Linked DNA regions of Arthrobacter crystallopoietes. The protein of the gene in region 1 interacts with the protein of each later gene in a pairwise test. Links are inferred from orthologs where the notes say so. Each region holds a gene or a part of one and is shown on either strand. Other genes may lie near its edges. The genes, in order: dnaJ and J5251_RS15665.

Region 1 (9,060 bases):
GAAGTATGCCGCGGAGCTGGCCAACCTGATCGGCGGCGATCCCGAGGATGTGCTGAAGGTCTCCGGTAAAACCGGCATGGGCGTTGAAGCCCTGCTGGACAAAATTGTCCGTGACCTTCCCGCCCCCGTTGGCAATGCCGATGCCCCCGCTCGTGCCATGATCTTCGATTCGGTCTATGACACCTACCGCGGCGTAGTGACCTACGTCCGTGTGGTCGACGGGGAACTCAAGCCCCGCGAACGCATCCAAATGATGTCTACCAAGGCCAGCCACGAACTGCTGGAGATCGGTGTCAGCTCTCCGGAACCGGTACCGTCCAAGGGCCTGGGTGTCGGCGAAGTCGGCTACCTGATCACCGGCGTGAAGGACGTTCGTCAGTCCAAGGTCGGGGACACGGTAACCACCCTGAACAACCCTGCCCCGGAGTCCCTCGGCGGGTATGCAGATCCCAAGCCGATGGTCTTCTCCGGTCTCTACCCGATCGACGGAGCAGATTATCCCGTGCTCCGCGACGCACTGGACAAGCTCAAGCTCAACGATGCCGCCCTGATTTACGAACCGGAAACCTCGGCAGCTCTCGGCTTCGGCTTCCGCGTTGGCTTCCTCGGCCTGCTCCATCTGGAAATCACGCGTGAACGCCTGGAGCGCGACTTCAATCTGGACCTGATCTCTACCGCGCCCAACGTGGTTTATGAGGTGACCCTCGAAGACAAGAAGGTCATTACGGTCACCAACCCGAGCGAATATCCGGATGGAAAAGTCTCCGAGGTCCGGGAGCCGATGGTTTCGGCCACCATTCTGGCCCCCAACGAGTTTGTGGGCGCCATCATGGAGCTCTGCCAGGGCCGCCGCGGCGATATGAAGGGCATGGACTACCTGTCGGAAGACCGGGTTGAGCTCCGCTACCGGCTGCCGTTGGCCGAAATCGTCTTCGACTTCTTTGACCTGCTTAAGTCCAAGACCCGCGGCTACGCCTCGCTCGATTGGAAGGCCGACGGCGAACAGGTCGCGGATCTGGTCAAGGTGGACATCCTGCTGCAGGGCGAACAGGTGGACGCGTTCAGCGCTATCACCCACAAGGACAAGGCCTACAGCTACGGCGTGATGATGACGGGAAAGCTGCGCGAGCTCATCCCCCGCCAGCAGTTCGAGGTGCCCATCCAGGCAGCCATCGGGTCGCGCATCATCGCCCGCGAGAATATCCGTGCCATCCGCAAGGACGTGCTGGCCAAGTGCTACGGCGGCGACATCAGCCGTAAGCGCAAGCTGCTGGAGAAGCAGAAGGAAGGCAAGAAGCGCATGAAGATGGTCGGCCGGGTGGAAGTTCCACAGGAGGCCTTCATCGCGGCGCTGTCGTCGGACGAATCGAAAGACAAGAGCAAGAAGTAAAACCGAAGTGATCAAGACAACGACGACGGCGGCGGTTACCTGTGCCTAGCGTCCTGCCGCTGGGAGACCCGGCACCGGCCGATGGCTTGCTGCCGCCACAGGCCGCTGCCGGCGCACAGGACAGGGACTTCTGTCTCTACGTCCACATTCCGTTCTGCTCGGTGCGTTGCGGCTACTGCGACTTCAATACCTACACTGCCAAGGAGCTCGGCTCGGGTGCGTCGCAGGACGAATACGCCGGTACTCTCAACGCCGAACTCGACCTGGCGGCCAAGGTGCTGCCCGCATCCGGGCTGCCCCGGCGCCCGCTGTCGACGGTCTTTTTCGGCGGTGGTACTCCCACTTTGCTCCCGGCGTCGGATCTGGCGGCCATTCTGAACCGGGCCACGGAATTATGGGGGCTGGCGCCGGGGGCGGAAGTCACCACGGAGGCCAACCCGGACTCTGTTACGCCCGAATCGCTGCAGACGTTGGCGGCGGCCGGGTTCACCCGTGTTTCCTTCGGGATGCAGTCCGCCGTACCCCATGTGCTCAAGGTGCTTGACCGCACACACGATCCGGAACGCGTTCCCCAGGCGGTCCGCTGGGCGCGGGAGGCCGGGCTGCACGTCAGCCTGGACCTGATCTACGGCACTCCGGGGGAGTCGGTTGCGGACTGGGAAGCCAGCCTGGACGCCGCCATCGCCTGCGAACCGGATCATATTTCGGCCTATGCCCTGATTGTGGAGGAGGGCACCAAGCTCGCCGCCCAGATCGGCCGCGGCGAAGTACCCGGAATTGACGACGACGATCATGCCACCAAATATGAACTGGCCGAGGGACGGCTGGCTGCTGCGGGCTTCGGGTGGTACGAGGTCAGCAACTGGGCCCGCACCGAAGCCGACCGTTGCCGGCACAATCTCTCATATTGGCGTGGTGATGACTGGTGGGGTGCCGGCCCCGGAGCCCATTCCCATATGGGTGGTGTCCGCTGGTGGAACGTGAAGCATCCGGCCGCCTACGGCCAACGTCTGTCGACTGGCGTCTCGCCCGCGGCGGGACGGGAAACCCTTGACGCTGCGACCCGCCAGCTGGAACATGTGATGCTCCAGACCCGTATCATCGACGGTCTGCGGACACAGGACCTGGGCCCGAATGGACGGAAAGCGGTAGCCGGTCTGATCGCAGAGGGGCTGGTGGACGGACCCGCGGCTTTCGCCGGCACTGTCCGGCTCACCTTGCAGGGCAGGCTGCTTGCCGACGCCGTGGTCCGCCGCCTCCTGGAAGACTGACAGGCGCGCATTGGACTAAGTCTCTCCGGGCGCGCCTGCGCCTGCCAGCCTAGTGGAGCAGGCGCAGATTGAACGAGTAGCGGTACGGGCGGCCGCGGTTGACTGCAATGCCTGCCATCACGGAGAACACCGTGAGGAAAACCCAGATTGCGGCTGCAATGACGGCAAAGAAGCCGCTGATCACAGGCACCAGAATCAGGATGTTGGCAATGACAGCGACGATCGTCGGCGGCAGCGTGAAGTTCAGGGCTTCCTTCGACTCCTGCGCTGTGAAGGGTCCGCGGTCCTTGAAGATCAGGTAGATGACCAGCGAAGGAAAGCAGCCCAGGATGCCGCCGAAATGAGCCAGCGTGGCCCACTGACGGTCTTCGGACGGTGTCAGCGGCAGGGCTGAGGAGGAGGCGCTTTCGTACTGCGTCCGGGGAGCCGGTTGACGATCCGGTTGCTTCTTGCGCGCGGGGTTGTCTGACACAGGACCTACCTCAGGAGAATTCGTTGTCGTTCTAATGGCTATTTACCTACGAAACTAAGATTAGCCGCTATGGCCGGTAAACACCGGACCGGGGACCAATCTTCCGGTCGCAGGCTGGGTTGCCCAGATGCACATGCCTCAGGCCGTGAGGAAATCGATGACTTCTTCAACGCGTCCCAATAGGGACGGTTCCAGGTCCGCGTAGGTGTTGACGCTTCCAAGCAGGCGCTTCCATCCGTCAGCGATGTCGATCTGGGTTCTGTTGGGCCACCCAAGGCCGTCGAGGATTCCGGTTTTCCAATCGGTTCCGCGCGGAACCACCGGCCATTTTTCCAGCCCGATGACGGCCGGCTTGATGGCCTGCCACACGTCCACATACGGGTGGCCGACAATCAGCACGTTGTTGCGCGCCGACGGAACGGCCATCGCGGCCTGGGCAATCCGCCACTCCTTGGTGTCGGGCAGCAGATGGTCTACCAGAATGCCCAGCTTTCGCTGCGGTCCCGGGTTGAATGCCGTTACCTCCGCAGCGAGGTCATCGACGCCGTGGAGCGGTTCGACGACTATCCCTTCGACCCGAAGATCATGGCCCCACACCTTCTCGACTAGCTCGGCATCGTGCTTGCCTTCGACCCAGATCCGGCTGGCCTTAGCCACCTGCGCGCGCAGTCCTTCTACCCGGACGGACCCGGAGGCCGTCCGCTGCGGACGTGCGGCGGCGGCGGCAGCGGCCATGGCAGGAACGACCTCCACGGGTTCACCTTCCAGCAAAAAGCCGAAGCCCAGGGGGAAGGAGCGTTTCTTGCCTCGCCGGTCCTCCAGCGACACCAGATGCACCCCGCCGGACTTCTCCACGCGCACCACCGCGCCCACCCAGCCGCTTTCGACATCCTCCAGTACCAGTCCGGGGTCGGCTCCGACTTTGCGAAGCTGACGCGACTTCGGAGCGGATAGATCCTGTGGTCCCCAGCCGTAGCTGCTCATCGGTTGTAGTCCTTCGGTCATGCAGCTTTCGAGTAGCTGCAGGCGATCAGCGGAGCCGCCGATAGGTGCAATGGCAGCCTGACAATGCTAACAACGTGCCAAAGGTATTAGACTTAGCACTTGGACGTGTTGAGTGCTAACCGGCATGTCTACTGCAGCCGTACGAAATCAGGAGGTGCCCAGTGAGCGAAGGCCGTCGGCTCGAGGTGCTGCGCGCTATCGTGGAGGATTACGTTCATTCACGTGAACCCGTGGGGTCCAAAGCCCTCGTTGATCGCCACCATTTAGGTGTTTCCTCGGCCACAATCCGCAACGATATGGCTGCTCTGGAAGAAGAAGGCCTGATCGTCGCTCCGCACACTAGCGCCGGCCGTATTCCCACAGACAAGGGCTACAGGCTCTTCGTGGACCGGATTTCGGATGTTAAGCCGCTTTCGTCCGCTGAACGCCGTGCCATTCAAGCTTTGCTCGAGAGCGCCGGCGACTTGGATGATGTCATGGATCGCACCGTGAGATTGTTATCCCAGCTAACCAATCAGGTAGCAGTGATCCAGTATCCGCGGTTGGGACGGGCGTGTACCAGGCACATCGAGTTTGTCCTGCTCGCACCGCAGCAGGTCCTCGTCGTCCTTATCGCCGATAACGGGAAAGTTGAGCAGCGCGTCATTGCCCTGCCTGATCCCGTTACGGATGAAGAATTGTCCGATCTCCGGTCAGCCTATCTCTCCGAATTGGCAGGGCACCCCCTGGATTCCGTGGGCGGGCTGCTCCGGAACGGATTGAAAGATGCCAGACCGGGCACGGAGGCTATCGTGCCACCTCTTTCAGCGGCCTTGGAAAGTCTTGCTGCAGCAACACAGGAGGAGCGTATCCTCATGGCCGGCACGGCAAACTTGGCCCGTTCCACCATGGATTTCCCATTGAGTATTGGACCCATTCTCGAAGCTCTGGAGGAACAGGTGGTCTTGCTTCGCCTGCTGTCCGAGATGCAGCAGGACGCCCGCGGGATTTCAGTGCGCATTGGGCATGAGAACCCGTACGGTTCATTGGCGGAAACATCCGTGGTCGCAACCGGCTATGGTCCGGGTTCTTCCGCCAAGCTGGGCATTCTCGGTCCAACCCGGATGGATTATCCGACTACTATGGCCGCCGTGCGCGCCGTAGCCCGTTATTTGTCACGCATCCTTGCCGGATAGGCAACCGGCCGACCAGCAGCACATGGGCAGCGGGAGCCGCTGCCTGCAACCGATTCCCAGGAAGAGAAGTAATACAAGGTGAGCAACCACTACGACGTACTCGGTGTCAGCCGCGATGCCACTGCTGAGGAAATCAAGAAGGCCTATCGGAAACTGGCCCGCAAGCTCCACCCTGATGTGAACACCGGGCCGGAGGCGGCGGAACAGTTCAAGCAGGTCAGCCATGCCTACGAGGTGTTGTCGGATCCGCAGAAGCGGCGGGTATATGACACCACAGGCAATGAGAACGGCACGGACAGCGGCTTCGGGGGCGGTTATTCGGGTGCTGGGTTCGCCTTCCAGGATATTTTCGAAACCTTCTTCGGTGGGCAGGGCACAGCCGGTCCGCCTTCGCGCACGCGCCGCGGCCAGGACGCACTGATCAATGTCCGCATCGATCTCAAGGATGCCGTGTTCGGCGTCAACAAGAAGATCGAAGTGGATACCGCCGTCGTTTGCCCCACCTGCGACGGCAGCTGCTGCCGGCCCGGCACCAGCCCGCGGACCTGCGACATCTGCGGCGGATCGGGCCAGGTACAGCGTGCCGTGCGCTCCATCCTCGGTCAGGTTATGACCGCCGCTCCCTGCGGAAGCTGTCAGGGCTTCGGCACGATCATTCCCGATCCGTGCAACGAATGTAACGGTGAAGGCCGCATCCGCAGCCGCCGCTCGTTGACTATCAAAATTCCGGCGGGTGTCGGAACAGGCACCCGGATCCAGCTGGCCGGGCAGGGCGAATCAGGTACAGCAGGCGGACCCCAGGGCGACCTTTACGTCGAGATCCGTGTCGCCCCGGATAAGAACTTCATCCGCGAGGGCGACGACCTCCATGTGACGATGGCGGTACCCATGACGGCTGCGGCCCTCGGTACCGACGTCGACATGGACACGTTCGACGGGGTGCAGTCGCTGAATATCAAGCCCGGCACACAGGCCGGCGAGGTCATCACCCTCAAGGGGCTCGGCGTGACGCATCTGCGGGGCTACGGCCGCGGCGATCTGAAGGTCCATGTGCACGTGGAAACGCCCACCAGACTCGATTCCGAGCAGGAGGAACTGCTGCGCCAGCTAGCAGCATCGCGTGGCGAACAGTTCACCGAAGGCAAACTGGCGGGCAGCGGCAGCGGCGTGTTTGCTCGCCTGCGGGACAAGCTCGGCAATCTCTAACAGTGACCAACCCCGTTTTCTTCACTGAACCCGGAGCATTGGCGGCGGTGGCATCCGGTGAGGAATTTGTCCTGACTGGTGCCGAAGCCAGGCATGCTGTCGCCGTTAAGCGACTGATCCCCGGCGAGAGCGTGGACGTCGTGGACGGGCGGGGCATGCGGCTTTCCGGAACGGTCGTTTCGACAGGTACGGAGAGCCTCACCGTCTCCGTCGAGACCGTTGCCCCTGAGCCGCCGGCACCCTTCCGGCTGACGCTCGTCCAGGCTCTGGCCAAGGGCGACCGTGACGAACTTGCGATCGAAGCTGCCACGGAGTTGGGCGTGGACGAGGTGGTTCCTTGGCAGGCCGAACGGAGTATTGTCCGCTGGCGTGACGCCAAGGCTGCCAAGGGGATGGCGAAATGGGAGTCGACGGTCCGGTCCGCCGCGAAGCAGGCTCGCCGCGCCACCGTTCCCGATGTGGCGCCGCTGGTTGATTTGAAATCGCTCTGTGGACGTATTGGCGAGAGCCGGTTGGCGCTGATCCTCCATGAGGACGCCCGGCTGTCGCTGACTGAAGCGGTTCAAAGAAGTGGGTTGGAATCGGAAGGCGACCTGAAGCAGGGCATTCTCATGATCGTTGGGCCCGAGGGCGGCATGAGTCCTCGCGAGGTTGAGCAGATGCGTGAGGCGGGGGCGGTGCCGGTGATCCTGGCTCCGCATGTGCTCAGGTCCTCAACTGCCGGGCCGGCCGCCGTCGCGCTGCTCAGTGAGCGGCTGGGCCGCTGGAACTAAACGTCGTCCGGCCCGCTTACCTGACCGTGAAAACCTTGCTGTCCGCGTTCTGGGGTTCTTCGGTCCGGCCGCTCATGTCCTGATGGAAAACCGTGACCCGGTATGTTCCAGGATCGAGCTCCTGGCTGAACCGGAACTCACCGGTTGCACCTGCAGTTGAGTCAACCTGCACCGTACCTTCTTCGACGATGGTTCCTTCAGCAATGTCTTCCGCAGACTCCAGCCGCGAAATGCGCCAGGACAACTGAGCTTCAAAGGCAACACCGCGCCCAAAGACTTCCACCCGGTCTCCAGTGGAAGCCCCTTGCTGTGGATCAATAATCCAGATCGGTGCGCTGAGTCGGGCATCGCGGGACATCGGCTCGCCGAGCTCCACGTGGCCGAATGCCTTGTAGCCGGAGTGGCCGTCTACCAGGATGACGACGTCGAGCGGGTTTTCCGCAGTACTCAAACCGGCATTTGCGGCTGCCGCGGTGGCCGTGTAGACCAACTGCTGCACAGCTCGTTCCGCTATTCCAGCGTCCACATCGGCCTTAAAGGCGTCGGAGGATATATCCAGGGTAATGACGGATCCGTTGGTGATGGAGGCTCCGACTTTCGACGCGGGCTGCCAGGGATTGAAGTAGTCCGGGTCCAGCGGCTGCAGCTTGGTGACCGCGCTGATTGCACTAGTGATCGGATCACCGAGATCCTCCGTTTCGCGGAACTCGCGGTAGAGGAACACGGTTTCGGCATTCGTGCCCAGCCAGTAGACCGGGGACAAAGCGGTACTTTGCAATGTTTCCACCGGAGCGCTGGTCACCAGCGGACTGCTCTGGACGCTCGGCTGGCCGCTGCCCGCCGGCATGGAAGTCTGGCCGTTGGGGCCATTCCCGGAAGGCGTGCAGCCAATCATGACCATGGAGCCAAGGGTCAACACTGTCAGCCACGCGCGGAATCGGCGCGGGGCTGCGTGGCGCGGCCGGTGGTGCTGCTCTGTGGAAATGACCGGATTCCTCCTCAACTCATGGCGGCGTCCTGTGCGCGTACGGGTGTCTGATGGCGGCACCTGCCGGTACCTGAAAAACCAGCTTGGCATACTGCCGGCGTCCGAACGGGCGGTTGGGCCGTCTCTCAACCGGACTGATGCACGATTGAGACAGGATCGATATCTACCGGTCATGCATGGATTTCGGGAACGACATACGGCCGTTGCCGTAGCATTGAGATGTACAGCAATCCCACACAACAGTCGTACTAGCTAAGGGGAGATGGAAGGCCTGCCGGCCGCTTTATGTCGGAAACACGTCTGGATGTGGATCCGCTCGGATCCAGTAACCGTTCCATCCACTTTGAATCGTCGGAACATATGGTCAAGGCGCTCGGAGCCCAGGATGAGGTGCTCCGGCTCATAGAATCCGAGTTCAGCGACGTGAATCTGCATGTACGCGGCAACGAACTCTCCATCTCCGGCCCGCCTGCTGCCGTCGACCGCACAGAGCGCCTGCTGGAGGAAATCCGCACGCTGGCCGCCAATGACACGCGTGTGTCGCCGCAGGTAGTCGCACAGTTGCTGCGCATGCTCAGCGAGCAATCAGTTGCCAGGCCGGCCGAAGTGCTGACGCTGAACATTCTTTCTTCGCGCGGACGGACCATCCGTCCGAAGACGCTGAATCAGAAGAACTACGTGGACGCTATCGACAACAACACCGTTGTCTTCGGCATCGGTCCGGCGGGAACGGGCAAGACATATCTGGCCATGGCCAAGGCCGTCCAGGCCCTGCAGCAC
Region 2 (15,735 bases), 110 kb from region 1 along the record:
TTCGGCTTGCACTGATCCGGTTGGGGTTAGTAGCCCAAAGACGCATCCTCCAAAAAAAGTCCGATGCCGTCCTAGGCGCCGTTATCGGCGCTTGTTCCGCCCCGTGGCCGGCTCCCTTTTTGCGACGGTGGGCTCGGATTATGTGTTTTCGGTGTTGGGTCTACTCAGCCTCCGTTTTTTCGGAAGGCGCTAATGAGGCCACCTAGCTGATCACAGTGGGAGAGGCCTGTTCTCGACGACGCTCTTCATCACAAGGGTGGAACTCAATTTCTGCACGCCAGGAAGCGTGGAAATGCGTTCATCGTAAAGCTTTTGGAAGGCCCTGAGGTCCTTCGCGACAACCTGCAGTAGATAGTCCGGGTCACCGAAAAGCCGCTGTGCCGTCAGAACGTTAGGGATGTCAGCTACGGCGGGTTCAAAAGCGTCTAGGGTGGCCCGGCTGGCGTCGCGCATGGTGACGAAAATCAGTGCGTCAAAACCCAGTCCGAGAGATTCTGCGTCTAGATAGGCACGGTAGCCGCCTATCGCGCCGGATTGCTCAAGGGCGCGGAGGCGGCGGTGGCAGGGCGACATGCTTAGTCCTACCCGCCCAGCTAGTTCTGTGAGGGAAAGCCGGCCATCTTCCTGGAGCTCCGCAAGGATCTTCCTGTCAATTCCGTCCATAGGGAAGATTCTTCCTCAAAGACGGCCTCAGGGAGAAAATATTGGAAGCACATTCCACAATTATTCTTCTACTCTTTTCCTAGGCCTTCATTCCTGGGGCAGGTAGTGCTCCATTACTACGTATCTCATCTCCTGAGAAAGTTTCTACGCATGAATCAGCCGCGCCCCTTCGCTCAGGTCGAGGTGTCCTCCTCGACCCCCTCTCTTAGCAGCCCGGTCGCCGTCATGCTGGACGGAACAGGACTGGATTCCGAGGCGATGCAACGCGTTGCCCGCTGGACCAACCTGTCCGAAACGACATTCCTGTTGCCGCCCACCCCACGCTCGGTTCCGCGCATGCCTGGCTCGAGGCCGGGGGAACCGCAGCGTGCTGGACGTATCGTGCAGGAGCGCGCGGGCGGATTGATTGAGGTGCAGCGTGACGAGGGCATTCTCTCCTTCGCCGCTCCCGCTACTCAGCGCACCGGGGACCTGGAGAGCCTGTGGGAGCATGAACGCCTCCGTCGGGCAGTGGTTGACCGGTACGGGTGCAGCACCGAGCACTTATCGGGTCTCCCAAGGCGCCCGGCTCGGCCGGGCGGGAAACATCACGATCACCGCCGATTCCGACGGAATAGTCTGGGTTGGCGGGACGACGACCACCTGTCTCCGCGGCACCGCCCCCATCTAATCAACATCCCAGCGCCGACCGGAAGCCCCTCATGATGATGCCCAGTCCACCCGCACTTGCAGACACGGCCCGGACCCGGAAACGGGCCGGCTTACACCGCGCCTGGCTGGTCGCGGCGGTAACCCTGCTGGCTCTGGTCGCCGCCGCCGCGTTCCGTTCCACGACAGGTGCACTATTTGCCCCGATCGAGGGTGAATTCGGATGGACGCGCACGCAGCTCTCCGGCGCAGTAACCGCCAACCTGATCGTCTACGGTTTGGTGGCCCCCTTCGCCGCCGTGCTCATGGAACGATTCTCCCTGCGGGCGGTTGCCGCCGGCGCCCTAGGCTTGGTCGCCGCGGGAAGCGGCCTGACCCTCGTGATGACCGAGATCTGGCAACTGTGGGTCCTCTGGGGCGGTTTCGTCGGTGTGGGAACGGGGGCGATGGCCCTGGTCTTCGGCGCTGTGGTCGCCAACCGGTGGTTCGTAAAACACCGCGGGCTCGTCATGGGCATGTTCTCGGCAGCCAATGCCTGCGGGCAACTGGTGTTCCTGCCCGCCATCGTCCACCTGTCCAGCAACCACGGCTGGCGCGTGGCGTCCCTGCTGGTGACTGCCTTTGCCCTGGCCATCATTCCCTTGCTGTTCTGGCCCTTCGCCGATACCCCTGCGAAGGCCGGCACCACATCCTACGGCGCGGAAAGCGATACTACGACAGCATTAGCCCCCGCATCACCCACTGCCCGCCGTCGCGGCGCGGCCGCCGAAACGCTGCATGTCCTTGGCCACGCCACCCGCTTCCGAGCTTTCTGGATCCTGGTGTTCACGTTCTGGGTTTGTGGCTGGTCCACCAATGGCCTGATTCAAACGCACTTCATCCCGGCTGCGCACGACCACGGGATGCCCGCCACCACCGCATCTGGGCTGTTGGCGCTGATCGGGGTGTTCGACGTTATCGGCACCTTCGCCTCGGGCTGGCTCACAGACCGCGTCCGCCCTTGGATTCTGCTGGTCATTTACTACGGACTGCGTGGCTTCTCACTGCTCACCGTCCATGCGCTGCTCGGACCATCCGTGGAAGCGGTGCTATGGATCTTCATCGTTTTTTACGGACTTGACTGGGTGGCAACCGTTCCACCCACCGTCGCCCTATGCCGGGAGCATTTCGGAATTGAACGCTCCTCCGTGTTGTTCGGCTGGGTCTTCGCCTCCCACATGGTCGGCGCCGGAATCGGAGCACTCACCGCCGGCATCGGACGGGACATCGCCGGCAGCTACCTGCCCGCTTGGATCACCGCCGCAGCCCTGTGCTTCCTCGCCGCGGCGTCCTTGTTCCTGCTGCCCCGCAAAACCGCGACTACTGCAACTCCGGAACCGCGCGAGGCGGAGACTTCCTGAGCACGGCTGTGATGCCGGCAGGGGGAGAAGCAGCCGTCACCAGCGTGGGCTCCGGCAGGGGAGACAGGAACCATTTCATGGAGTCGGTGGCAAGCGAGCACCTAGCGAGGAGCAATCCGGAAGGTGTGCCCGTTTCCGGGAACCGCACGGCTTCCATGTCCACCCGTGCCAAACGCTGTAGGTTGTGTGCATGGGGAAGCAAGTTGAGCCTCTTGGGAACCTCCAGGCGGAGATTACGAGCTTCATCGGCCGCCGGCACGAGCTCAGCGAAGCTAAGAACAGTTTTCTAGGGCACCGCCTGGTCTCTTTGGTCGGCCCCGGCGGTGTCGGGAAAACCCGACTGTCTCTCCAGCTCGCTGCCCAGCGGAACCGTAACTTTGAGGACGGCGCCTGGTTCGTTGAGTTGGCCGCAGCTTTGGACTTACGCGAGCAGGGGGCCGCTGATGCTGCCACGACTCTGTACGGGCATTTGAAGGTCCGGCGTCTGCTGCTTGTACTGGACAACTGTGAGCACATAATCCAGCCCGTGGCGAAGCTGGTGAGCAAGCTGCTGAAAGAAAGTCCTGGGCTCCGGATCCTTACAACCAGCAGGGAACCTTTGGGGCTCGTCGAAGAGCGAGTAGTGCCGATGCCTCCATTCGCGCTGCCGGGCATCGACGATACGGACCTGGGGCGACTGCGACTGAACGAGGCGGTGCAGCTTTTCGTTGAACGCGCCGGAGCCGCATCGGGCCGGTTTGGGCTCACCGACGACAACCGGAACGCCGTGGTGGAGATCTGCCGGCGCCTCGACGGGATTCCGCTGACCATTGAGCTGGCAGCCGTGCGGACCCGGGTCATGACCCCGGAGCAGATCCGCAACCGGCTCGGGCAACGGTTCTCACTCCTGACGGCAGGATCTCCCGCGGTCCTCCCGCGGCACCGGACGCTTGAGGCAGCCATCGCGTGGAGCTATGACCTGCTGGACGGGCACGAACGCCGCATCCCTTCGGCAACTGGGTGTTTTTGCCGGCCGGTTTCAGATTGAAGACGTGGAGGCACTACGTCGCGATCCAGACTCCGAGGCAGGTACCGCTGATGTGCTTTTCTCGCTCCTGGACAAGTCTTTGGTGGTCCGTGACCTGACGGCGGCGTTCCCTTGCTACCGTCTTCACGAATCCATGCGTGAATTCGCCCGGCTCCGCCTGCTGGAGTCCGGCGAAGCGGAGACGGTCTTCGGGCGGATGACCGAGCACTACGCCACAAAGTGCGGCCAGTTCGCGGCCGAAGGCCGTTACCGGCTGGCCGACTGGCTGGCTTGGACCGAGATAGAGGCCGACGACGTCCGTGCCGTCCTGGCGGAATTTCGCTAAGACTCCTGGAGATCCCTGGCGCTAGCCAAACCTGCCCGAGACCAAGAATCCGATATTCCTGCGGGAACACCGTCTTAGAGAACTGCGGTCCACAAACAGCCGCCGCAACCTTGGGGGATTTTGGAATTAGTCGGTGCTCGAAATCTTTCGTATCCAGGAATGCGGGCATGGCCCTTCGTGCCCTCCGAACGAGGTCAGGATCTGGCCGCCGTCGTGCTTACACCCGGTGAGCGGCCACTGCAGGTCTGTTCCGGAGCATCCAGAGAGCGAGCCAGATCACTGAGGCGCCCAGCAGCCCCAAGGCCACGTCGAGTGCTAGCTCGGGGACGAGGTTGCGCAGCGCGATGGGAATGCTTGCGATGGCGTAGGCGATTGTCGGGATCTGCGGTGCCTTGCCGTCCCGCAGCAGCGCCATGCAATACAGGATCGATCCGAGCAGGAAGATTATCGAGGCGGCCACAAAGGCTGTTCCGAGCGGCCCGGTCCGCAGCGCGGTGATCTGGGAGGGGTCGAGTCCGACAAACACCAGATTAATCACCCATTCCACGCCCGTCGCGGCGGCAAGCCCGAGGACGTTCAGTGCGAGGGAAATTGAGGAAAACTTTGATGATTGACGCATCGCACCGGCGGCAAGGCCGACGACCAGGATGATTGCGAGAGTCTGGGCCAGTGGCGCCGCGAGCTGCGTCGCCGAGCTGACGGGAATCAGTCCTGCACGCTTTGCGGCATTGACGAACAAGACCACGGCCGCGGCCAGGCCCGCAACGGCGGCGAGGCGGATCGGGAACAGGGTAAGGGTTTGTTTTCCAGAGGTGGGCTGGCGATAGGTAGCATGGTTTTTGCCTTCGTGAGCGTGTAGCGGGTTAGCGTGGTCGGGCTGGTGCAACGGCTCCCGGTACATTTCTTGACCAGGACACGTCCTGCCCTTATTGGATGCGGAAGTACCCTTTTGGTTCCGGTAAATGTCGGGATGCGGGTGTTTCGATGATTAGGCGGGAACGTCATGATGGGTGGTCGGTGTGGCGGCAGCCGCCATTCCTGTCGTGATGGGACTGGGCCTAAATCCTTTGGCGACCAGCCAAATGCCCAGCGAAAATTCCCAGAGCGCGAGCAGGAGTGCGCCGATTCCGGACAGTACGGACACCGGTCCCCAGAGGCCGAACAGCGTGCCGGCAACGGAAGCGACGAGCAGGGGCGCTCCGATAAATCCCAGTACGGGAAGAATCCGCGGCACGAGTCGTGACTTGTACATCAGGGAGCCCAGCAGCAGGGCGTTCGCGGCCGGGAGGAAGCCCTGCCCGAGGAGCGTAGTCCAGGTGTGCAGGGAGAGCAATGCCTGCCCGGTGATCAGCGCATCTTGTCCGGCTCCGGCCTGCCGCAGGGTCACAATGGCGAGGAGGGCCACGACACCGGCGAAGATCGTGGCGGCCTCCAGTACCCGCACGCTGACGAAGCCCAGCGCGACCCCTTCGTTCTGCCTCTTGACCACCGGGTACAGCGCGACGCCAGTGCCAATGCAGGCAAGGGCCACGATGATCTCAAGGACGCCGCCGACGATGACGGCGGTGTCCGGGCCTGGGCCGGCGATGTAGTTGGGGTCGGTGCGCACCGGACCGTAGAGAGCGAGTGTCGGGATGGAGATAAAGGTGATCAGATAGAGCACGCCCGAAACCAGCGCGGTCTTTCGCAGCGGGTTCATCGGGACTCGTTTCGTTGCTGCTCCGGGTTGGGTGCTGGTCATGGTGTCGTTCTCCTTCGGCAATACTTTGTGAATGATGAGTTATCGGGGCTCTGCGGTGGGCTCGGGCTTGTCGTGCGCAACCTGAGTGACGGAAACCAGCGGTAGGCCGATATCGCGCACTTTCTGGAGCAGACCATGCAGGGCGGCCTGATCGGCTACATGAGCACGGATGACTGTGGTGCCGTCGCTCTCGTTCGTGAGGCTCGGTACGTCGAACCAGGCTGCCCACCGGGAATCCAGGCGGCCTTCGAGGCGGATCTCGTACCATCCGGGGTTGTGGTGATGGCCGGTGGGTATTTCGTTCACGGCGCTCCTTTCGCTTGCCCGTCTGGATGAACCTCAGCCGGCGTTTCGACTGTTCGTTGTCCTGATCGAACGGTAGAAGGAGACCTGATGACCGCGCGTCATCACACATGATGATTAGCGTGGTGATTTATTCACCGGGCCTTGTCGCGGTGTTCCCCGGCCGTGCGGGGCGGCGGCACGGGCTAGCGGCCGCTGGGTCGGGACAACAGGTCGAGTTCCTCGGCCTGGCGCACCGCTGCCCGGCGGTTGTTCACGCCGAGCTTGGCGTAGATGTGCCGGGTGTGGGTCCGAACCGTGTTCAGGGACACCATGAGCTCGCGAGCGATGTTCGGGCCGTCGAGGTCCGTTGCGAGCAGCTGGAGTACATTGAGCTCGCGTTCACTCAGTGGCTCGATCAGGCCGTGGTTGGCGGGTGCGGTGTTTTCGGTGTTGTTCATGGCCGCCAGGAGTCGGCGGAGGTAGCCCGGGGCTGTACGTTGTTTCACAGCCGCTCTCAGCAGTGATGCCATCGGTGCGCCCTCGTCGGCGAAGATTCGAACGTAGCCCTCCGGCTCGGCCAGTGCTACGGCTTGATGGAGCGATGCAAGCGCCGCGGGGATGTCGCCTCGCATCTGGCCGGCGATCGCCTGAAGCACGAGGATCTCGATGACGCTTCCCGTTCTGCCTCCATCTTCTGCCGTTCGCTGAAGGCGCCCCAGCAGTCGGATTGCCTCGTGAAGGGAGGGCATTGAGCGCTCTGTCGTGTACCGGGCGAGGATCACCCTGGCAAGAGTGATGTGCTCGAACTCGCGAAGGTAACTGAGGTCATCGTCCGCCGACAGGGCCTGCTCTCGCACCCAGCCGTGCGCTTCACCCAGCCGTCCTTGCGCGATCCAGATCCGTGCCCTCAAAGCCGGCACCGGCCGTACGTTGGGGAAGTAATCGCTCACGTAGAGTCGCTCCGCTTCATCCAAGAGGTCAAGCGCCCCGGCCAGGTCTCCTTCCATCTCGCGGATCCGGGCCATGGCGGCCCGCCAGCGATACAAGTTTTGCGGCAGCTCGCCGAGGGGACCCAGCTCCTGGCTGCGCAGTAAGTGTCGGGTTGCGCTCTGCAGGTCGCCGCGCTCCCGCCAGATCCCGCTCATGCCCACATGCATGTCGGCTGCCCCGCGCAGAACATCCGGTCCGCGCTGCCCAGGCGCATTTTCCAGGGCCTGTTCGTAGGTGCGCATGGCGTCGTGGGGACGCCCCTGTACAAGCCGTATGTCCGCCAAGGCGATCGCGCATCCGAAGGTGTCGGCGAGGTGCCCGGCACGGTGCAGGCCGGCCATGCATTCGGCGTACGCCCGATGGGCCGCCTCGAGCTCCCCAGCCCCCCAGTAGGCGAGTCCGAGCAAACCGGATGCCGCGGCACGGCCAAGGTGGTCCTCCTCAGGCGCAAGATCAAGCGCCCGCCGGACGTGGCTCACGGTCCCGGGCCCGTCGCCCCGGCCCAGCGCCAGCGCGGCCCGGTACACTTCGACCGTCTCGGGAAGGCGGCGAAATTCCTCGTCGTCGGCTACGACCATTTCCGTTGATCGGGCATGGATTTCCTTGCTCGTATCTGTCGGTGAATTCAGCCACTGTTCGACTTCCTGCAACCGGCCTTCGACTCCCTCGACATCTCCGCTCACGAGCAACGCGCCGACCAGTCCCACGCCGAGCACAGGCCTGACGCGGACCACCTCGTCGGGGAGCACCTTCAACCAGCCGCGCAGCACGGCCTCCTGCCGGTTCCTGCGAATGGCGGGAACCGCTAGCTCGACGAGGTCCGCCGCCCGCTCGAAATCCTTCGCGGCCAAGGCATGGCGGATCGCATCGTACGCCTCATCGTTCTGTTCGTACCAGGCGCTTGCCCGCCGGTGCAGACCCGGGAGCTCTTCGCCGCGCTCGTCCAGCAGGCGCGCCTGGAGAACGTCCGCAAAAAGCTGGTGATAGCGATACCACTGACGGCGGTCGTCAAGCGGGACCAGAAACAGGTTCCCTCGCTCCAGTGCCGCCAGCCTGACCTTGCCACTGTCCTGCCCAGTGACGACATCGCACAGTGGCCCGGTGAGCCGGTCCAGGATGGAGGTTTGGAGCAGGAAGCGTTGGACATCCTCTGGCTGGCGCTGCAGGACCTCCTCGGCCAAGTAGTCGACGATGTACCGGTCGTCCCCGGCAAAGCCTGCGATGAACCCGGCGATGTCTTCCCGACCCTGCATCGAAAGCGCCGCGAGCTGGAGCGCCGCGATCCACCCTTCGGTGCGGCCTTCCAGCACTGCTACATCCCGGGCCGTCAATGCCAGTCCCATGGCTCCGTTGAGGTAAGCCGCCGCCTCGTCCGCAGCGAATCGCAGGTCCGCGGCGCGGATCTCCACGAGCTCGCCCCGTGCCCGCAAGCGCGCCAGCGGCAACGCCGGGTCGGCCCGGCTGGCGATCACCAGATGCACATGCGGAGGCAGATGCTCCAGCAGGAAGGCGACCCCGTCCTGTATGTCGCGTGCCTCGATGACATGGTAGTCATCGAGGACCAGGACGACATCCTTCGCTATGGCGTGGAGGTCATTGAGCAAAGTGGCAAGCACCGCTTCGATGGGCGGCTGAGCCGACTGCAGGAGCGAGAGCGCAGCGGCGCCGGCCCCGTTGGACGCCGTCTTCAGCGCCGTGACGAAGTACGTCCAGAACAGGGCGGGATCGTTGTCACGCTTGTCGAGGGAGAGCCACGCCGCCGACCTTCCATCAGCGGAAACGGATGCCAGCCACTCGGTCAGCATCGTCGTCTTGCCGAACCCGGCCGGAGCCGACACGAGTGTCAACGCAGACTCCGCTCCACGGCTCAGTCGCCGGCTCAGTCTCGGACGCGCTGTCAGACCGCGTCGCCGCCTGGGGACGCGGAGCTTGGCATCGAGAAGTGTGCCAGCCATGATCGCCTCCCCTCACGGCCAGTGTACGGCTACCGCGACGGAGATCCGCAGCACTCGGGGTTTCCTCCTCGCGCAAGTCTTCTTCGGCCTCTGGCTGCTGCCGATGGGCTACCTCGCGTTCACGTCGGGCACAATCACCCTCATCTGGGAGCCTCCCGAACGAAACCCGACCTTGGAAATCTTTGCTCGCGTTACTTACCTGCGCATGGCCGTGTTCAAGTGTGTGGAGCTGCTGGGCTTCCGCGAACCCTCCGGCCGAAGGGATCACATGTTCGCCTGTTTTGAAGAAACCTGTCCGACCCGCTGCATCGAGCAGTTCTACGATCAGCAGGGCAACATCTCTTTCGGCACCATCCCGCTGCTGATGCTCGACATGTGGGAGCACGCGTTCTACCTGGACTACGTCAACGTCAAGGCCGACTATGTCAAGGCCTTCTGGAACATCGTCAACTGGGCCGACGTTCAGGCCCGCTTCGATGCCGCCCGCAACGGAGCCTCCATCATGCTGATCCGCCCCGACAAAGTAAGCCAGCCAAGCAGCAGGCTCCGAAGACAGAGGACATCGCTTTCGAGCATGACAACCCTTCGAACAGCCCGCGGTGTTGAGCGGGTCGGGATCATATCTTTGCGCTTGCCCCTCGGTCCATGACCGAGGCGCCCACGACGGCAGTGATGATGGCCACTGCCAGGAACAACGGCAGCTGGGTGGCGTGCGCAACCGCGGCACCGGCTAACGCTGTTCCTGCCGAGCCGGCGGTAATCTTCAGGGCTCCGACCCACACGAACACTTGGCCTCGTGCCTCTGGCGGTGCGTATTCGCTGCGGGCGGCCAGGGTTGCGGCGAAGAAGCACGAGTTCATGATCCCGGCCAGCGCGTAGGTCATGAGTGCGGCAGGGAAGCTTCCTGCAAATGCCGCTCCGGCTAGGGTTATACCTACCGCGGCCGCCAGCCACGTCATCAGTCGGTCGGCGTCGGCTCGCATTGGCCGGAGCATCACGCCTGCTGAACCGGCTAAACCGCCTAGTCCATAGACAGCGGCAAGGATGCCTGCTGCAGCGGGTTCGACGGCAAGATCGTCCGTGGAGGCTACGGCCGTGATCGGCAGCACCGCAACAGATAAGGCGACAACAACCGTCATATAGAGTGTTCGGCGCAAGGGACCCGTCGTGAACATCATGACCAGTGTCCGTCCCGGTTGGGGGACATCCGAGGCTGCAGCAGCAGGCGGGGAATATGGCAGGAGCCTGATTGCTGCTGCCGCGACAAACGTGGCCGCGGCCAGGATCAGCGCTGCCATCGCCGGACTCGACCATGCCGAAACTGCGGCAACAAGGGAGGGGCCGATCGTGCCACCAATACCGTACGTGGCCACGTCCCAGCCCTGGGCGCGGCGCTGGCTGGATCTTTCCGGTTTCGCTATGGCTGGCAGCCGGCTGCTGATACCCCCGGTTAGCAACGGACCAACTAGTCCAGAAGCAACCAGCAGCACTCCCGTGATGGCAGACCAGGTCACCGGATATAGCAGTACAGCTGCCGCGAGAGTCGCTCCGTGGGCCATGCAGGCCAGCGCAATCACGGTACGGCCGTCGCGGGCTGTATCAAGGCATCTGGCAACGAGGGGGCCGAGCAGATGTGGCGCGGTAATGCAGGCACCAAGAAGGCCAGCCAACCATCCTGGTGCCCCACTCGTCGCAACGAGAAGAACGATGGCAACCACCGCGCCTCCGTCCGCGGTGCGGGCCAGGGTGGCTGCGACGACATAACGGGCGAGCCCGCCGCGCACGTCGTCGCCTTGACTGGACGGGCGGGGAGGGACCCTGCGACCTAGAAGACTCATCCGGCCTTCTCCCAAACGATCACATTCATCAATAAATCCTTCTCAGCCTTCATCCAGGCCATGCCAGGCCAGGCCGCAGCGGTGGGGAATCGGGCCCGTGGCTGTCGCACCGTGAGAGCTCTTCGGGCCGGTACAGCCGTCGGACCAAAAGTCTGCTGCGGTCCGGCAGGAAGCGTTTGGTTCATGCCTCCAGCCGGCACCGGCGGATTGCGTCCGCGACTTTCGAGCGGCCTTCGGTGTCCAGACCGCGAAGCGGCAACGGCAGGCTGGGCGACGAAATCAGCCCAAGATCCTCTGCAATTGCAGCGGTCACGCGGAGGCTGCCGTACATGCGGAAAAGCGACCAGACTGGCTCGAGATTCATGGACGCTTCCGAGGCCAGATCCCCACGGCCGGCTAAGGCATGGTCTGTAATCACCTTAGCTGTGCCGGGAAGCACGCCTGCGATTACCGAGTACCAAATGTCACAACCGGCGAGCAGCGATTCAGCAGCAGCCCAGTCACCGCTGATACCTATCGAAGTACGTTCCGGCAGCAGCGAACGTAACTCCCCGAGGCGCGCAGAGGCCTGCTCAGGGGGAGGCGGGATTTTGATGGAGGCAATCGCCGGAATGTCGGCAAGGCGCGCATACAGCTCATCCGAAAAAGTGAAACCGGTGGTGCCCGGGTTGTCGTAAACGACGAGTGGTACCGAAGACGCCGACGAGACGTCTTTGTACAGGCTGAACACTTCTGCCTCATTCAGCCGTTGGTACGACACCGGCGCCAGCAGCAAGCCTGAAGCCCCTGCGGCCTGAGCATCCTCAACGTGCGCAAGGACATCACGGGTGCGCACGGCCCCCACCCCGGCAATGATCGGGACCCCGTCAGCGGCGTCGACAGCGGACTCAAGGACGGCATGGCGTTCATCCCGGGACAAGTATGCGTAGTTCCCGGTGGAGCCGAGCACGCCAAGGGAGTCCACGCCAGCTCCCGTAGCCCGCGACACTAACAAAGCAACGGCCTTCACATCGATACGGTCATCAACAATCGGCGTGAGGGGAAAAGCACAAAGACCGTCAAACATAAGCCCTACCTTCATCCGGCCGCGGGCTGGTCAAAAAGGTGGAGCAGCCGCACGAACATCTAATACTGGTTGTCCATGCTGGCAAACTGATTGGTCCTACACTAGGTCCAAGAAAGATCAATTTGGGAGGTCCATTGGGAGAGGCTGAGCTTCCGCTCACACTCGACAGGAACGGTCCTGGTCCACTTGCTGCCCAGCTGGCCGACCAACTCCGCAAGGCCATCCTCGCCGGGGTAATCCGGCCGGACCACACGCTTCCGGCAACACGCAGAATGGCATCTGAGCTCGGCATTTCCCGCGGCGTTGTGGTCCGGGCGTTTGAGCAGTTGGCCGGCGAGGGATTCCTCGAAAGCCACGGTGCCGGTGGAACCCGGGTCGTGATCCGCCCGGACGTTCAACGCCCGGTCCTTAAGAAACCCCCGATCCCGCACATGCAGGACAGCAGGCCGATAATCGATCTCACGCCCGGACGTCCTTCGGGCATACCGTTCAAGAACCGCGAGTGGCACACCGCCTGGCGCAAGGCGGTATCCGAGCAAGGACCCACGCATCTGCCTCCACCTCTTGGCACCGACACCCTGCGAAAGGCAATCGTCGGGCACCTGGCCGTATCCAGAGGACTGGCCGTCCAACCAGATGACGTCATCATTACGGCAGGAACGAGCGACGCCCTGCAGCTGGCCGTAGCCGCCCTCCGAAGCCGCAGAGAACATCCACGCATACTCGTCGAGGATCCGGGGTACCCAACGGCAAGACGGGTCATGGCCGCTGCCGGTGCCGTCCTGGAAACAGTGACCGTCGATGAAGATGGACTGAAAGTCTCCCAGCTGGCCACCCTTGAACGGCTGCCGGACGCCGTGCTGATCACCCCGAGCCACCAGTACCCGCTCGGCGGCCGGATGCCTGTCCAGGAACGGCTGGGCCTTCTGAACTGGGCAGCCAAACATTCTGTGCTCGTCCTCGAAGACGACTATGACAGCGAATTCCGCCACAGCAGGATGCCGCTGCCCGCCGTCGCTTCACTCCCATCCACAGCTGATGTTGCGCTCCTGGGCACATTTTCCAAGTCCCTCAGCCCTTGGCTGCGGTGCGGCTACCTCGTAGTCCGCGGGGAATCGGGCCACGCGCTTAAGGCCATGCGCGAAGACCTGGACACACCGGTCCCCGGCATCATGCAATCGGCACTGGCCCACTACATCCAAGCCGGTGGCCTCGCACGGCACATCACCAGGGCTCGACGCGAGTACGCGCACCGCAGGGCCCTGCTCCTGGAACGCCTCGGTGCCCGGGCAGACCTTCGCCTTGCCGCCCTTGACGGCGGACTTCACGTGGTCCTGCGCTTTCAAGGAAAGGACGCCCTTCAACTTGCCAATGAGGCCCTCCGCCGAGGAGTCCGCATGGCCACACTGGACGCCTACTACGCGGACCGCGAGCCCGAGAACGGCCTGGTCATCGGCTACGGCGCCCCCAGCGACCTTCAGCTCATCAAAGCCCTAGACATCATCGCCGAACTACTTGAGGGACCGTGACCGCTGCGCCTGCCGGCCTAGACCGTAAGGCCGCCCGAGAGGTTCCCAATTAGGGATCAGCGTTTGGGCGGAGTCATGGTCAAAAAGACTGATATGAGCGCCAGACCGAATTGATTCCATCGCGCCCCTGTTTTCGCCAAAATCCAGGCCTCCTCGAAGTGGGGCGGTCAAGGGCTCGGGCTTCGTTCGGCTCTTGACTCCGGAACTACGCCACTGATTCTGTGCTTCTAGTGGTCATTCCGAAAGACTCTCGCGCTGCGTGCCCTTCACCTCATTCACTACTCCGAACGGAACGTGTACGCTCGGGATCTCATCGGCCGCACCTTCAAGATGGCCCAGTTGATCGTCGAAGAATACGTGGGGCTTGAGCACGCGTAGCGCGTTCATGGTGCAGTTGCATCTGGACCGCATCGATCAGATCGAGGTGACCCTCGCGGCACTCGACGCCCGCATTGATAGGGTGATGGAACCCTTTTCCTTAGACCGGGAGCTGCTGATGACTGTCCCTGGGATTTCGAAGAATGTCGCTAATGTCATCATCGCCGAAGCCGGCGTGGACATGAACATCTTTGACACTGCGGGCCACCTGGCATCGTGGGCGGGAGTGTGTCCGAGCCAGAACGAGTCCGCTGGCCGGATCAAGTCCACTCAAACCCGCCCCGGCGATCACTACCTCAAAGCCGCATTGGGAATAGCGGCGCTGGCCGTGTCCCGATCAAAAACGACCTATCTCGCCGTGAAATACCGTCGCATTCGGTCTCACGCCGGCGCCCTGCGTGCCGTAGTCGCTCTCCAAAGCACGCTGCTCGTAATAGTTTGGAACATGCTCCACGACGGAGTCGCCTATGACGAACTCGGCGTCGATCACTTCGATAAAACCAACCCCGAACGCGCCAGGAAACGCCTCCAACGCCGAATGGTCGCGCTTGGATTCGAACCCAACCTCACTCCACTTTCCGCAAGGACCTCACCTTTGTTTTCCTAGTAGACACATCAATTCGGATAGGAGAAGGGTTAGGCTGCCCCGCAAGGGATCCGCCTGCGGACGGCCGGCTCCTGCTCCTCATCCGACTCGTGTCTCGAAACCTCTGTGTCTCGAAACGCATGAGATGCAAGTCGATGCATCGCTATCTGACACGTCAGATAGCGATGCGAAAACGCGGCCATTTGGCGGTGCGATCCACATGTATGGGAATTTTCGCGGCGGGGGAGTGGCAATCGGGTGCGCGGTGAAGGACCGGCTTGCGGGACGGTCAGGCCGAGGTGCGCAGGGTCGGGCCCTGAGCAGGGAAGGAATGCGACCTAGAACTGGGATAGCCATGCTCCTCCATAACGGAGACTTGTATGGCAGGTGGTTGGCAGCTTGCGAACTACGGACGACACGCGTCCAAGGTTTCCCCCTGTTTGGGCATCTGAAGGTATTACAGAGCCAAGCCGTCAGGGACGGAGCTGATCGGCAGGGATAATCTCCTCTTTGTTCTCCGGCCAGTGCCCGCATGCAACGGAGACTGCCTGTGTCGCGTGAACTACGGCCAAAAGTGGAGTTGATACTGTTGAGGCCAACTCCACCCCAGTCGGGAACCGGGTACTACAGTGGATGCATGGCTGCCAGCCGCAATCCGCTCGACGACCTGCGCGAAACCATCGGCCATCTGGCCGATCAGCTCAAGCTGCACGGTTCGGAGCGCGTCGACGACCTGGTCGGCGATCTCATCGGTGCGAGGTCCGGGCCGGCCCGGCCGCTGTCCGAGGTGCAGGCCGAGCTCGACGCGCTGGTCGGGCTGGAGACCGTGAAGGAACAGGTGCGGGCCCTGGTCGCACTGCTCCAGGTCCAGGCCCGACGTAAGGCGCACGGCCTGCCGGAGGTGGCCACATCACAGCATCTGGTGTTCCTCGGAAACCCGGGCACGGGCAAGACCACCGTGGCGCGGCTCCTGGCCGAGATGTACCGCGCGGTCGGTCTACTGCAGAAAGGCCACCTGGTCGAGGTCGACCGTTCGGGCCTGGTGGGGCAGTACGTCGGGGCGACCGCCATCAAGACGGACCGGGTGATCCGGCGTGCGCTGGACGGCGTTCTGTTCATCGACGAGGCCTACGCGCTGGCCCCGGAGGACGGCCGGATGGACTTCGGCCCCGAGGCGATCGAGGTCCTGCTCAAGCGGATGGAGGACCACCGCCACCGCCTGGTCGTGATCGTGGCCGGGTACCCGCAGCTGATGGAGTCCTTCCTGCTCTCGAACCCCGGACTGCGCTCCCGATTCGCCCGCG

What was found.
Region 2: the proteins of dnaJ (region 1) and J5251_RS15665 interact in binary tests that used the Escherichia coli proteins (3 or more experiments, as listed by UniProt). The link is inferred for Arthrobacter crystallopoietes from one-to-one orthologs.

What each region holds. Positions count from the first base shown.
Region 1 is NZ_CP072014.1:3,314,531-3,323,590, reverse strand. Bases 4,518-7,455 are described here. They hold dnaJ (molecular chaperone DnaJ), read left to right. Parts: upstream 4,518-5,391; coding sequence 5,392-6,519; downstream 6,520-7,455. Other genes in these bases: J5251_RS15170 (Gmad2 immunoglobulin-like domain-containing protein), read right to left, coding at 7,309-7,455; J5251_RS15175 (16S rRNA (uracil(1498)-N(3))-methyltransferase), read left to right, coding at 6,522-7,292; hrcA (heat-inducible transcriptional repressor HrcA), read left to right, coding at 4,518-5,313. Also shown: lepA (translation elongation factor 4), read left to right, coding at 1-1,390; radical SAM family heme chaperone HemW, read left to right, coding at 1,432-2,661; J5251_RS15195 (DUF4870 domain-containing protein), read right to left, coding at 2,711-3,133; J5251_RS15190 (DUF3097 domain-containing protein), read right to left, coding at 3,272-4,117; more of hrcA, read left to right, coding at 4,300-4,517; more of J5251_RS15170, read right to left, coding at 7,456-8,295; J5251_RS15165 (PhoH family protein), read left to right, coding at 8,566-9,060.
Region 2 is NZ_CP072014.1:3,417,253-3,432,987, reverse strand. The notes cover bases 6,093-9,285. They hold J5251_RS15665 (LuxR C-terminal-related transcriptional regulator), read right to left. Parts: upstream 8,918-9,285; coding sequence 6,293-8,917; downstream 6,093-6,292. Other genes in these bases: J5251_RS15670 (hypothetical protein), read right to left, coding at 6,093-6,110. In the rest of the region: J5251_RS15705 (Lrp/AsnC family transcriptional regulator), read right to left, coding at 211-663; J5251_RS20700 (hypothetical protein), read left to right, coding at 1,154-1,333; J5251_RS15695 (MFS transporter), read left to right, coding at 1,365-2,711; J5251_RS15690 (ATP-binding protein), read left to right, coding at 2,902-3,738; J5251_RS15685 (hypothetical protein), read left to right, coding at 3,743-4,063; J5251_RS15680 (hypothetical protein), read right to left, coding at 4,281-4,949; J5251_RS15675 (DUF4386 domain-containing protein), read right to left, coding at 5,052-5,804; more of J5251_RS15670, read right to left, coding at 5,844-6,092; J5251_RS15655 (MFS transporter), read right to left, coding at 9,652-10,872; J5251_RS15650 (dihydrodipicolinate synthase family protein), read right to left, coding at 11,054-11,938; J5251_RS15645 (PLP-dependent aminotransferase family protein), read left to right, coding at 12,061-13,467; J5251_RS15640 (5'-nucleotidase), read right to left, coding at 13,702-13,854; J5251_RS15635 (transposase), read left to right, coding at 13,832-14,452; J5251_RS15630 (AAA family ATPase), read left to right, coding at 15,069-15,735. UniProt on the Escherichia coli protein: Positively regulates the transcription of the maltose regulon whose gene products are responsible for uptake and catabolism of malto-oligosaccharides.